DNA from 3 places in the Paenibacillus sabinae T27 genome. Region 3 is predicted to be linked to each of the others. Evidence: riboswitches for the same ligand, from Rfam matches in the RefSeq annotation. Region 3 holds a riboswitch; each other region holds the start of a gene.
What was found. A riboswitch is a leader RNA that binds a small molecule or an ion and turns the genes downstream of it on or off. The one in region 3 is predicted to bind cobalamin.

Region 1: linked by a shared signal. The riboswitch ahead of PSAB_RS01930 (anaerobic ribonucleoside triphosphate reductase) and the one ahead of metE (5-methyltetrahydropteroyltriglutamate--homocysteine S-methyltransferase) in region 3 are both predicted to bind cobalamin.
Region 2: linked by a shared signal. The riboswitch ahead of PSAB_RS24445 (S-layer homology domain-containing protein) and the one ahead of metE (5-methyltetrahydropteroyltriglutamate--homocysteine S-methyltransferase) in region 3 are both predicted to bind cobalamin.

What each region holds. Positions count from the first base shown of each region.
Region 1 covers NZ_CP004078.1:412,424-416,642, reverse strand. The annotation lists gene PSAB_RS01945 (glycosyltransferase family 2 protein) at 1-652, shown strand, start outside; tRNA gene PSAB_RS01940 (tRNA-Thr) at 788-859, opposite strand; gene PSAB_RS01935 (MTH1187 family thiamine-binding protein) at 1,117-1,425, opposite strand; cobalamin riboswitch at 1,752-1,983, shown strand; gene PSAB_RS01930 (anaerobic ribonucleoside triphosphate reductase) at 2,189-4,174, shown strand; gene nrdG (anaerobic ribonucleoside-triphosphate reductase activating protein) at 4,171-4,219, shown strand, end outside.
Region 2 covers NZ_CP004078.1:1,037,474-1,041,692, forward strand. The annotation lists gene PSAB_RS04655 (GAP1-N2 domain-containing protein) at 1-2,559, shown strand, start outside; cobalamin riboswitch at 2,652-2,846, shown strand; gene PSAB_RS24445 (S-layer homology domain-containing protein) at 3,020-4,219, shown strand, end outside.
Region 3 covers NZ_CP004078.1:3,664,707-3,668,925, forward strand. The annotation lists gene metE (5-methyltetrahydropteroyltriglutamate--homocysteine S-methyltransferase) at 1-2,029, opposite strand, end outside; cobalamin riboswitch at 2,170-2,373, opposite strand; gene PSAB_RS16920 (undecaprenyl-diphosphate phosphatase) at 2,478-3,341, opposite strand; gene PSAB_RS16925 (serine/threonine protein kinase) at 3,555-4,219, shown strand, end outside.

The DNA of each region.
Region 1 (4,219 bases), 2.0 Mb from region 3:
TCTGGCTCGGGGTCAGTACATCGCGCGTATGGACAGCGATGATATAGCCGCACTAAACCGCTTGGAAGTGCAGGCTTATTTTATGGATCAGAATCGCAGCATAGATGTTTGTGGAACAGGATACACAACTAACTATCTTGGACCCGTCAAGTTAAATCCTATGAATCACGAAGAAATAAAGGTCTGGCTATTATTTTATTGCTGCATATTACACCCTTCCGTGATGATGCGCCGAAGTTCAGTAAATCGTCTTCATATTCGTTATGATCATAACTATCCCCACGCCGAAGATTACGAACTGTGGAATCGGCTTTCCACATGCGCGCAATTAGCAAATATCCCTCATAATTTAATGTATTATCGACTTCATGGGGGACAAGTGTCCAATACGCACCGAGCCATACAAGATGATTCGGCACGGAGAATCCGTCAGAGACAACTTTCTGGGCTGGGCATCCAATTATCGGATGAGGAATACGCACAATTGGTTAAATTGGCTGAGTTCCGGGTGAATGCTGAAAATTATGAGGAGTATCAAGCAGCAGTAGGTTTTGCTAATTGGCTAATTGAGCGAAATAGACAATCCCGTGTGTTCAACGAAGAACTTTTAACAATGGCTCTATCCAGATGTATATCGAGAGTTCCATACTAAAAAAACCGCTAGGCGAATGGTGTACCCCAAATCAATTGGAGTTTTGACCATACAGTGGAAGAGCTTCTCTCCAATAGCTAAAAAAAGGCGCAGTCCCGAAATCCCGGAACCTGCGCCATTCTTGTCTTTATAGGATGCTGGTGAAGGGAATTGAACCCCCGGCCTACGCATTACGAGTGCGTTGCTCTACCCCTGAGCTACACCAGCATGTTGTAAATTTTCCGTCACAACAGAAACTATTATACCTTGTTTGGCGAAAAAATCAACTCTTTTTCCGCCCCGGATTGGTAAGGATTCAGCTCCCTGCGAAAGAGAATGCCCTGACCCAACCTGTGGGGAGCGCAGGTCGGCGCTGCATACGTTCGATTGGAGCCAACCGGCGGGCGCCAGCCATTGGCCGCCTCCCTGCGGCACGGTGGGCCGCAGGGCCGCAATCATGCCGGGCCCTGGCGCCCCGCCCGCTCTTATTCTCCGTGCAGCTTCCGCTCTACCGACTCCAGCTTCTGCTTGCTGCTGGCCGCTTTGTCACGGCGGTCGTCGATTTTGAGCGCAGTGGACACGCGCTGGGCACCGGCCGCGAACGGCGTCTCGTGCAGAACCTCGACGGCCGCCAGAATGCGCGGCAGCGGGCCTTCAATAATGGTTCCCATAGATGTAAGCTCAAAGGTAATGCCCTCAACGCTCTCCAGTGCGCGCTGCATCCCGGCGACGTAGCTGCTGAGACTGGTGCTGCCGGTCCCGATCGGAATTACGGTAATTTCGGCGATAGCCATTTGAATAGCCTCCCTCTCCATACTGAACTTTTGGAAACATCCCTGCCATCTTTCCTATATTGTAGCAACTGGGGAGCCGGGCTACAAATCATTCTCTCTCATTCATCAGTGGCCGGAGAGCATGCGAGATTGGTTGAGGCAAAATCGAAGGCAAATCCGGACACTAACGAGCCCGGTATGCCCACCTTTTCCACCCCCTAAGCGGCAGGTTTGTGGATGAATTTGTGGATTACCTGTGGACCGTTTGTGGATGTTCTGTGGATATCAAAAAATCAAAAAATATGTTTACAGATACAATATATTGGGTTATCTTAAATAAATCACAACAAAATATAGTAGAATCAGGTGCTTGACTCTCTGACGGAGAGTTCGAGCTTAATAGGGAAGCGCGGTGCGAATCCGCTGCGGTCCCGCCACTGTAACCGGATGCCCCTCCTCAGGCGAGGACGAGGGCGGCATCTTCCGGCATAGGGCCACTGAGAGCGCAAGGCAGCTCTTCGGGAAGGCGCCGGAAGAACAGACGGAAGCCAGGAGACCTGCCTGTTTCTTAGAGACACCATTCATACCAGCGCCTGCGAGGAACAGGAGAGGTGTCCGCTATGTATTTTTAGATGACCGGGCTTTGTTCAATCGGGCCGGGCTTGCATAGTGGCATTTTCTGCGTTCTTTGGCGGGAAATGCCTTTTTGGAATGCAGGAAAGGTACCCGAAGGCAAGACAACCAAAGTTTAAGACAGGGACGTTACGGAGAGGAGAACTGCACAATGACGCTGCTGGAGAAACGGCAAACAAGCGGGCAAAGCGCAAACGAAGTTCTGTTGGAGGAAGTTATCGGTCTGGGGCGCGATATTATCGACAGCCGGGACATGGATCTGCTGAGGGAGAATGCCAATCTTAACGGGGAAAGCTTCTCCGGCAAGATGAGCAAATTCGGCAGCGAGTATTCCAAGTGGTATGCCCGCAGCTTTACGATGCCGCCACAGCTTGTGCAGGCGATCAAGGAAAACGTCGTCTACGTGCACGATCTGGACCAATACGCCATCGGAACGACGAACTGCATTTTCATCCCGTTTGACAAGCTGCTCCGGCAGGGCTTCAACACCGGCAACGGCAGCGTGCGGCCTCCGAACTCCATTATGACGGCTATGGCGCTTACGGCGATTATTTTTCAATCCCAGCAAAACGCTCAATACGGCGGCGTATCCGGAAGCAAGCTCGACCACGATCTCGCCCCTTATGTGGCCAAATCCTTCGCCAAGCAGTTCCGCAAGGGCCTGGATTATTTTGAAGAAGGACAAGCAAGCGAGGATCTCGGGGAAATCACCATGAGCCGGACCGATCTGAAGGAACGGTACCCGAAGGCCTTCCGCTACGCGCTGAAGGAGACCGAGAGCGAAACGCTCCAAGCCTCCGAGAGTCTTATACATAACCTGAACACGATGTCTTCCAGAGCGGGCGGACAAATTCCGTTTACCAGCATCAATTACGGCACCTGCACCTCGCCCGAGGGACAGCTTGTTATCGATTCCCTGCTGACGGCGACGATGAATGGACTGGGCAGCGGAGAAACGCCGGTGTTCCCGATTCAGATCTTCAAATGTAAAAAAGGCGTGAACCAGCAGCCGGGCGATCCTAACTACGAGCTGTTCCTGAAGGCTGCGGAATGCTCGGCGCGGCGGCTGTACCCGAATTTCGCGAATCTGGACGCCCCGCTGAATCTGGCGTACTACGACCCGGCGAACCCGGATACCGAATTCGCAACCATGGGCTGCCGCACCCGGGTGCTCGGCGACCGCTTCGGACGCAATTACTGCTCCGGCAAAGGCAATCTGTCATTCAATACGCTCAACCTTGTCCGGCTTGGCGTCCAGCACGGGATCGTTACGGGTCTGCGGCAAGCGGCGGATGAGGGAGGCTTCTATCATGATCTCGATCATTATATGGAAATTGCCCTGGAGGGTCTTCTTCACCGCTTCCGCATCCAGGCGGCGCAAAAGGCCAAAGCGTCCGACTTCATGATGCGCGAGGGCGTATGGGAAGGCGGGGAACTGCTGGAACCCGAGGAGCAAGTGAGTGAGCTGCTGAAGCACGGCAGCCTGTCCATCGGCTTCATCGGGATAGCCGAATGCATGAAGGCGATGTACGGCAAGCATCACGCCGAGGATGCCGAGGTGTACGACAAGGCGCTGGCCATCGTCCGGCATATGCGCGAGTTCTGCGACCGCAAAAGCGAAGAGCTCGACCTGAACATCACCCTGTTCGCCACTCCAGCGGAAGGGCTGTCCGGCAAATTCACCAAGATCGACCGCAAGGAGCTTGGCGAAATCGAAGGCGTTACCGACCGCGAGTATTATACGAACTCGTTCCACGTTCCGGTCTACTACCCGACGGGCGCGGCGAACAAGATCAAGCTCGAAGCCGCGTTCCACGAATACTGCAACGCCGGTGCGATCTCCTACGTCGAGCTGGATGGCAATGCGCGCAGCAATACGACGGCTTTTGTCCAAATCATCCGTTACGCCCTGGAGCAAAATATCAGCTATTTCAGCATCAACCATCCCGTGGACCGCTGCTCCGGCTGCGGCTATGAGGGCGTCATCGGCTCGAACTGCCCTTCCTGCGGCGCACATGAAGAGAAAGTGCATATCCGCCGCCTGCGCCGGGTCACAGGCTACCTGACCGGAGACTACCAGACCCGCTTCAACGCGGCCAAGCAGGCCGAGGTTAGGGACCGGGTCAAGCATCTATGAATATATGCGGCTACTACCCGGAATCCATTAACGAAGGCGAAGGGC
Region 2 (4,219 bases), 2.6 Mb from region 3:
CTGCTGCAGGCGATCATGCAGTCGGTGTCCGGCAAAAAGAAAATGTATATATCGCTGAACGTCCCCGTGAGTGAACTGTCGGCGCGGGCGGCCGATCTGACCGAGGTGCTCCTCGGCTGTCTCCCCCTCGAATTCCGCCGCAGACTCGGTGTCATCACGTATGCAAAAGAGCCCCAGAGCCGTAAATACATCCACCTGACGTTTGTGGAGAACGGCTCGCTGCGTCCCGGTGACCGGGCGATCGAGAAGGACTTTATTTTTGATCTTGCCGCCGGACGGATAATGAACGCCGATTTCCCGGCCTCGTCCCAGCCGTTCCTTGAGCTCGCTTGGGAGCTGCTGCTGCGCGGGAAAGGGGCTGCGGACGATTTTGCCGGGTTCGCTGACATGATGCTGGGAGGCGAGCCTGCGGAACGGAAGCTGTCACTGGCGGCTTATAACGAGCTGGCGGTTTTTTACCGGATCGAGCAGGGAGACGAGGCGTTATACCGGGAGAACAAAAGCGCCGTCCTGAACGGGCTGCTCAGCTATCTGGGCGGAGAAGGGGCGCTGGAGTCGAAAATCCGGCTGAACGACCTGTTTCTGGAGCGCTTCGACCGCGAATTCGACGCCGTCCGGCAGAAGGCGATACCGGAGACGGCCGTTCTGGAGAGCTTCCGGGATTATTTTTCGCTGAAGGGCCATAATTACCGGACGCGGATCGTCGATTACTTTATTAACGGGATGCTGAACGCGCAAAATGCCGGCCGCACGGATTCTCTGGAGGAAGCGTTTGGCGTAGTTGAGAGCGGCGGGGAGCTGGCTGCCGCCTTTTTCCGCAAGCTGCTGACGACCCCGGTCTTTGCGCGTCTTCTGTTCCAGCCCTATGTGGAATCCCGGCTGGCGTCGGCCGCGAACGCCGCGGGGCTGCTGGAGTGGATAGGGCATTGGGACCGGTTCATGCCTGAAGCGCTGCGTCAACCGGCTGTCCATGACGCGCTGCTCGATTATTTGCCGGAGAAGCTGGAGCGGGAGCGTGATCCGGTGGGAGCCGTGGCGGCGATCCATAGCCGCATTGAACAAGCAGAGAAGGACCGCCGCCGGAGAGCAGGCATCCGCCCCGAAGCGCTGGCGCTCCAGAAGGAGCTGGCCGCCGCGGCCGACCGGTATTTGCTGGAGCGGCTGTCGATTGAAGATATTACGCAGGAGCAGCTGCTGGAGCTGTCATTTGTCCGCTACGCCCTCGATATGGGCGAATGGGACCCGCCGCTTGACCTGCACAGCAGGCGGAAGGCGAATGTACTGCGCACGGCGTACCGCTGGTTCGGGGAGGAGAACCCGGACGAGCATATTTTTGACGGCCTGTCTCCGCAGGAACTGGACGATGTGCAGCTTCTGGGACGACGCTGGATGAAAGAGAGCCCCGGAGCCGAGCCTTTTGCCCGCCTGCCGCTGGCCTTCTACCACAGCAGCGCCCGCGAGGGAGGGCCGCTCGAGTATGATGCGCTGCTGGAGCATGTCCGGAGGAAGGAGGAAGGCGGCAAGGAAGCGGTCTACCGTTTTCTGGCCTGGTCGCAGGACAATCCGCTGTTCACCATTTCCTCAAGGAAGCTCCAGCCGGGCTACCGGCGGGCGATTTTAAAGTATTTCGCCAGCCATGACCGTGAAGCGTTCAAGAGCCGCGAATTCCGAAAAACATATATGGCCCCGGCGGGACCCGCGCTGCAAAACGTATATGGAGAGGCCCGGGGGCAAGCGGCCTCGCCGCTGGCCAAGTGGGTGCGCCGCCGCCGGTTTCAGCTGATGATCTTCGGCGCGGCCGTTATCGTTCTGCTGGTTGCAGGCGCCCTTGCGGCCCGCCTATTGAAGGGCGGCGGAGACGAAGCGACTCCGGCCGCCTCGCCGCAGCCTTCGCCGACGCAGTCTGCGGCTGGCGCGGGCTATCTCGAAGCCGCCGCCTATCTTGAGCGCGGCGGGGGCGGAGGCTCGCTGCTGTTCGCCTTCGCCTCCCCGGACGCCTGCCGCGAGTTTAATCCGGCGGAGATTGAGGTGGATGCCGGTACCGGCCAGGCTGAAGTGTATAAAGTGGACAGCCTGGTCCATGACTGCGGGCTGCCGGGATCGGCAAGCCCTTCGAATGCCGGTGGAGCAGCGGGTTCCGCCGGCGCTGCCGGTTCGGGAGCGGCGGCCTCCGGTGGGGGAACAGCTGGAAACGCCGGCAGCGGCCAAGGCCAGGCGGACACGGTGTCCGCCGATGAGAGCAAGGCCGCCGGGGATTCGCTCTCGGCCTCGGCCGGCCCATCGGCAGCTACCGGCGGGACCGTTCCTGCAAGCTCGCCGTCGCCGCCTGGAGAGCCAGCCGCCGGGTCAAGCATTGCGGACTCCCCGGCACCGGGTTCATCCGGCGGGAGCGGAGGATCTTCCGCTGTCGCACCTAACCAGGTGAAGGTAACGCTCGTTTCCGCCCCTAAGCTGACGGCCGGCAGCACGGTGAAAGCCGAAGACTATACGCTGGTCCTTATGGAAGCTCCGCAGGCGGCTCCATCCCCTTCGGCAAGCGCGAGTTCTCCGGCGGAATAGCGGAGAATTTACGCGTTCAATTTCATGGCTTAATGGCTTTTCATGTATGGACAACCCTTGTGATAACCGATATGATAAAGATTGTCAAAATTTAATATAGTCTTAAAAAAGGTGCAGGCCGATTACAAGCCTGCTTAAAAGGGAAGCCGGTTGGAATCCGGCGCGGTCCCGCCACTGTATATGCGGAGCGCTCCTCTGAAACAAGCCACTGTTCAAGGCGAACGGGAAGGCCGGAGGGGAGGCGATGAGGCATAAGCCAGGAGACCTGCCTTTTTTCAGTCAAGGTTCAGTGTCCTTCGGGGGGTGAGGGCATCTGGCATTTACGCGCGGCCGATGCCGGGAGTGGCTTATACAGCATGGATTCCCGGCTCGTTTTTCCGAAAGACCGTCCCTCCGGGGCGGTCTTTTTTTATGGTTTCGGAAGACTCCCATAATACTCAAGAGAGAAAGAGGTTGAAGAATGAAGAGCAGGATTTCTTCCAGAATTCTGGCGCTGGGAATGGCATTATTGATGATTTTTTCCTTGCTGGGCGTGTCCTTTGCACCGGCGGGGCATGCGCTTGCCGAGGCAGCGGATTCCCAGGGGGCGGGGACTGCAGATACCGGAGCAGCAGCGGGTGCGGCCGTGGCCCAGTCGATCGGCGTAACCGATGCCGTGTATTCCGCGGCAGAGTCCATTTTGAAGCAGGGGGTAGTCTCGGAATGGCAGGCGATCGGCTTGGCTCAAGCCGGTTACAAAGTGCCGGATTCCTACACTGCCGCACTTAAACAAAAGGTAGAAAAGGAGAAAGGAGTCTTTTCCGCCGTTACCGACTATGCCAGATACGCTTTGGCGGCTAAAGCGGTCGGAGAAGATCCTGCAAATATTGCAGGTTATAATCTGATCGAGCCGATCTACAGCAGCAGCGGCATCACCGGACAAAGTCTAAACAACGCTGTCTATGGCTTGATCGCGCTGGATTCCGGCAGCTATACGGTGCCGTCCGATGCGAATTGGACCCGCGACAAGCTGGTTCAGCACATTCTTTCCAGTCAAAACGGTGACGGAGGCTTTGCCCTTACCGGCGGAGGTCTGAGCGAGCCCGACCTTACGGGAATGGCTCTGGTTGCCCTGGCCCCTTACAAGAGTGATCCGGCTGTTGCGACAGCCGGGCAAAGAGCGGTGCAGTGGCTGTCCGCTCAGCAGAATACGGCTCACGGAGGCTATGGAGAGAGCAGCGAGAGCGTCTCGCAGGCCATTATCGGCCTGACCGCGTACGGTATCAATCCGGCCGGCGCAGACTTCACCAAGAACGGCAGCAATCTGATCAGCCGTCTGATGAGCTTCCGTACGGCAGATGGGGCCTTTACCCACCTGTTGTCCGGCGGCGGCGACGCTTTTGCCACGGAGCAGGCACTGCAGGCGCTGACCGCCTACAACCTGTTCACGGCCGGCGGCGACAGCAATCTGTATAATTTTATCGCGAACCCTCCGGCGGCACACCCGCTTGTCCGGGTGTCCGTAGCGATCGAGGGGCCAACGGCATCCTTGGGCGAGGGCAGCGTGTACGGAAGCAGCGCACTGGATGCGCTGAACAAGCTGGCGGATACCAAAGGGATTGCGGTTGTCAGCAAAATGACCGCGTATGGCGCGTATATCAGCGAAATAGCTGGCGTCAAG
Region 3 (4,219 bases):
GGCTGCGCGACGTCTCGATGGAAATCACGTCCGCATCCATATCGGAGATGGAATCGATCATATCCCCAAATTCGCAATAGCACATATGCGTATGAATTTGCGTCGTATCGCGAACGAGGCTTGTGGAAATACGGAACGCTCTGACAGCCCATTCCAGATATTGCCTGCGATCCTGTTCCTTGAGCGGGAGTCCTTCGCGCACCGCCGGCTCGTCTACCTGGATCATTTCCACGCCGGCGCTTTCCAGGGCCAGTATCTCCTGCCGCAGCGCAAGCGCAATCTGATTGGCCACCTGCTCCCGGCTCAGATCGTCGCGGACGAACGACCAATTCAGAATCGTGACCGGACCGGTGAGCATACCCTTGACCGGAAGCTTCGTCAAAGATTGCGCATAGACGCTTTCCTTGACGGTCATCGGCTCGGTGAAAGCGACGTCGGCATAAATGACCGGCGGCTTGACGCAGCGGGAGCCATAGGACTGCACCCAGCCGTTCCGGGTGAACAGGAAGCCGTCCAGCTTCTCGCCGAAGAACTCCACCATATCGGTGCGTTCGAACTCGCCATGCACCAGAACGTCCAGACCGATCTTCTCTTGAAGCGTGATGGAGTCCGCGATCTGCCGGCGGATAAATTCATCATAGCGTTCCGGGCTCAGCTCGCCCTTGCGCCATTTCAGCCGCGCCTGCCGGACCTCCGGCGTCTGCGGAAAGCTCCCGATCGTCGTTGTCGGCAGCAGCGGCAGCCGCCACTTGTCCTGCTGGCGCTTGGCCCGCTCGGCGTAGACCGTGTTCCTCCGGTCCGTCAGCTCCTCCAGACCGCGTTCAAGCTCCGCCACATCCACGCGGTTTCGCTCCGGCAGCTTGCGGAAAGCATCCAGCGCTGCCTTCGCCCCGGCCCACTGCGCACCGGCCGCTTCCCTGCCTTCAAGTAGCGCCAGCTTCAGTAGCCCAAGCTCTGCCAGCTTCTCGTCGGCGAAGGCCAGCGCATTCCGCACCTCCGGCTTCAGCCGATCCTCGCCCTGCACCGTCACGGGCACATGCAGCAGGCTGCATGACGGCTGCAGAATCAGCTTGCCTTCCGGCACAAGCCGCTCCAGCCTTTCCGCCAGAGCCAGCTTCTCCTCCGGATCGCAGCGCCAAATGCCTCGCCCGTCAATCACACCGGCTCCCAGCGTCTTGTCCTCCGGCCAGCCCAGACGCTCGATTGCTTCGAGATTGGCTTCGCCGCCGTGCACAAAATCAAGACCAAGCCCCTGCACCGGCAGCTTCAGCAGGGCTTCAAGCGGCTGCACCGACTCAAAGTATGTCTGCAGCATGATGCGAAGACCCGGAACCGCGGCATGAAGGGCGCCGTAAATATGGCCCAGCAGTTCAATATCCTCTTCCTGAAGTCCGGTTACGACAGCCGGCTCGTCGATTTGGACCCATGCCGCGCCCTCCTGCTCCAGTTCCTGCAGCAGCTGGACATAGACCGGCAGGAACCGCTCCGCCACGCTGCGGATTTCCGAGAGGGCAAACCCTTTGGAAAGCTTCAGGAACGTATATAATCCGATGACGACAGGCTTGCCGTCAATGCCCGCCTGCGATTTGGCGAACCGGTATGCGGCCAGCGGTTTGTTCTCGGTCAGCACAGGCTGAATATCGCCGATCTCCGGCACAATATAATGATAGTTCGTATTGAACCATTTCGTCATTTCGCATGCCGCCGCCCGGGAATTCCCGCGGGCCATGGCAAAATACAGATCCAGCCCGTCAGGCCCGCCTTCATACCGATAGCGCGGAGGCACAATGCCGAACATGACCGCCGTATCCAGCACATGATCGTAATATGTGAAATCTCCAACGGGTATCAGGTCGATGCCTGCTTCCTGCTGCTTGCGCAGATTGCTGAGCTGAAACTGATCCATTTCCGTCCGAAGCTGCTCCTCATTGATCTTTCCCGCCCAGTAGGCTTCCAGCGCTTTTTTCCATTCCCGGTTGGCTCCGATTCTCGGATATCCGAGATTGCTTGTTATGGCATTCCTTGTCATCTCTTTCGTTCCTCCTCTATGTTCTGAACCTGCAAAATCCCACTAAAAAAGGCGTCCTTCACCCCGGAAGCGCAGGGGGAAAGACGCCTACGTATTTCATTACGTTTGCGATCTTACACCTCCCTATCTCCCGTAGGTACAGCAGTGCGTCGAAACAGGCAGGTCTCCTGGCTGAGGCGTCATCGTCGTCAGCGGCCTTCCCGTCAAGCCCGGGCTGACAGTGGCATAAATGCTGATAGACTCTTCCGTTACAGTGGCGGGACCGCGTCGGCTTTGCACCGAGCTTCCCTTTTAAGCCTCCGGCCTATTTCGGTCCGGTAAGCACCTGTTTCCGTTATTTAAGGTGAATGGTTGCTTGAATATTGAGTACACCATTTATGTTACGGCAAGACTTTGCGGCCCGCAATAGAAGATGGAGGCTCCAGTTATAGCAATACCTGATAACCGGTTAAAAGAAAATAATATAGACGATCGCGGCCAGTACGATTCGGTAGATGGCGAACGGCAGCAATTTGATCCGGTTGATCAGCTTCAGGAAGAACCGCATCGACAGCAGCGCGAACACGAAGGCGCTGATAAATCCGGCAATAAAGAACGGCAGCGCGTCCAGCGTAAAATACTGCCAGTTCTTGAGCAGAGAGATGAAGCTTGCGCCCGCCATGATCGGAACCGCCATAATAAAGGTGAAATCGGCAGCGGCGCGGTGGCTCATGCCCAGAAGGACGCCTCCCGAAATCGTCGAACCGGAACGCGAGAAGCCAGGCCACAGCGAGAAGCACTGAATCAGACCGACTGTAAGCGCCTGCCCGTATGTAATCTGATCAACGGTCTGCACCTTCACACGCTTTGGTGCGAACAAATCCGCGCAGATCATAAATATGGCACCAATCACAAGACCGATCAGCACGGTTGACGTCGAGAAGAGGTACTCATCAATGTAATCCTCGAACAGCATGCCGGCAACACCCGCAGGGAGCAGCCCCGCCAATACCTGTCCTAGCTTTAGACGGCCTGATCCGGGATTTGGGGACGGTTGGCCGTCCGGAACAGGCTCAAGCGCTCCCCGGCTGAAGCGTTTCAGTCCGAGCAGATCGATGAAACGATTTCGGAAGATCACGACGACCGCAAGGATCGAGCCGAGCTGAATGACGACTTTGAACGTATTGGCCGTGTATTTTCCGAGAAACTCCTGGGATTTCAGCCACATATCGTCGACAATAATCATGTGGCCGGTAGAGGACACCGGAGCAAATTCGGTCAGGCCTTCCACCAGACCCAGAATAACGGCTTTGAGAATTGCAAGTAGATCCAAGCTTTCGCCTCCTTAAAAAATGATTTAAAGTTTTATTATTAGTAGCTTAAACATTGCCCGCAGTTTCTGAAACTTGCAAGCCCCATTTCCAGTAAAGAATACCTAACGTCCGCATTTCACCTCATCCTTCAGACTTGAAGTACACTCGGGGAAATGTGCAATAATGAACATAAAGATCACATTATTACGGAAGTAACGTTGGGAGGATATTCATTGTTTGCACGCCTGCGCGCTTTTTTGTCCGCCTGGAGGGATTATCCCCGGGAAGAGGGAGATTGGATCGGTAAGCGGTACAAAGTATTGTCCCGGATTGGAACAGGGAGCTACGGACTGGCATACCGCTGCCTGGACACGGAGGAGAACCGCCAGGTCGCCCTCAAACAGGCAAAGCCGAGCAAACGGGATGTCGGAAAGAAAATGCTTATGCGGGAGCGGGATATTTTGCAGCAGCTGCAGCATCCCTGTATCCCCGCCTTCCGGGATTTTTTTGAGGAACAAGGCTCGGCGTGGCTGGTTACCGACTATATTGAAGGATTTACGCTGGAGCAGCTGATTTTCGAGCAGGGGGTACTGTTCGGAGAAAAAGACACGCTGCGCTTTGCCTTGCAATTGATGGAGCGGGTGAAGCATGTCCATGAGCGGGGCTTTGTCCACCTCGATCTTCGCATTCCGAATGTCATTCTCCGGGGAGAGGAACTATATTTAATCGACTTCGGGCTGGCCCGCCGGATAGGACATGACGGTCCGGTAGACGACAGCGAGCATGGGCTGGATCAGGACGGGCTGCCTAGGAGGATGCCTGCGGTCATCGCCTCCGATTTGCACGATATCGGGCATCTTATGCTCTTCATGCTGTATTCCGGTTACACACCGGTACC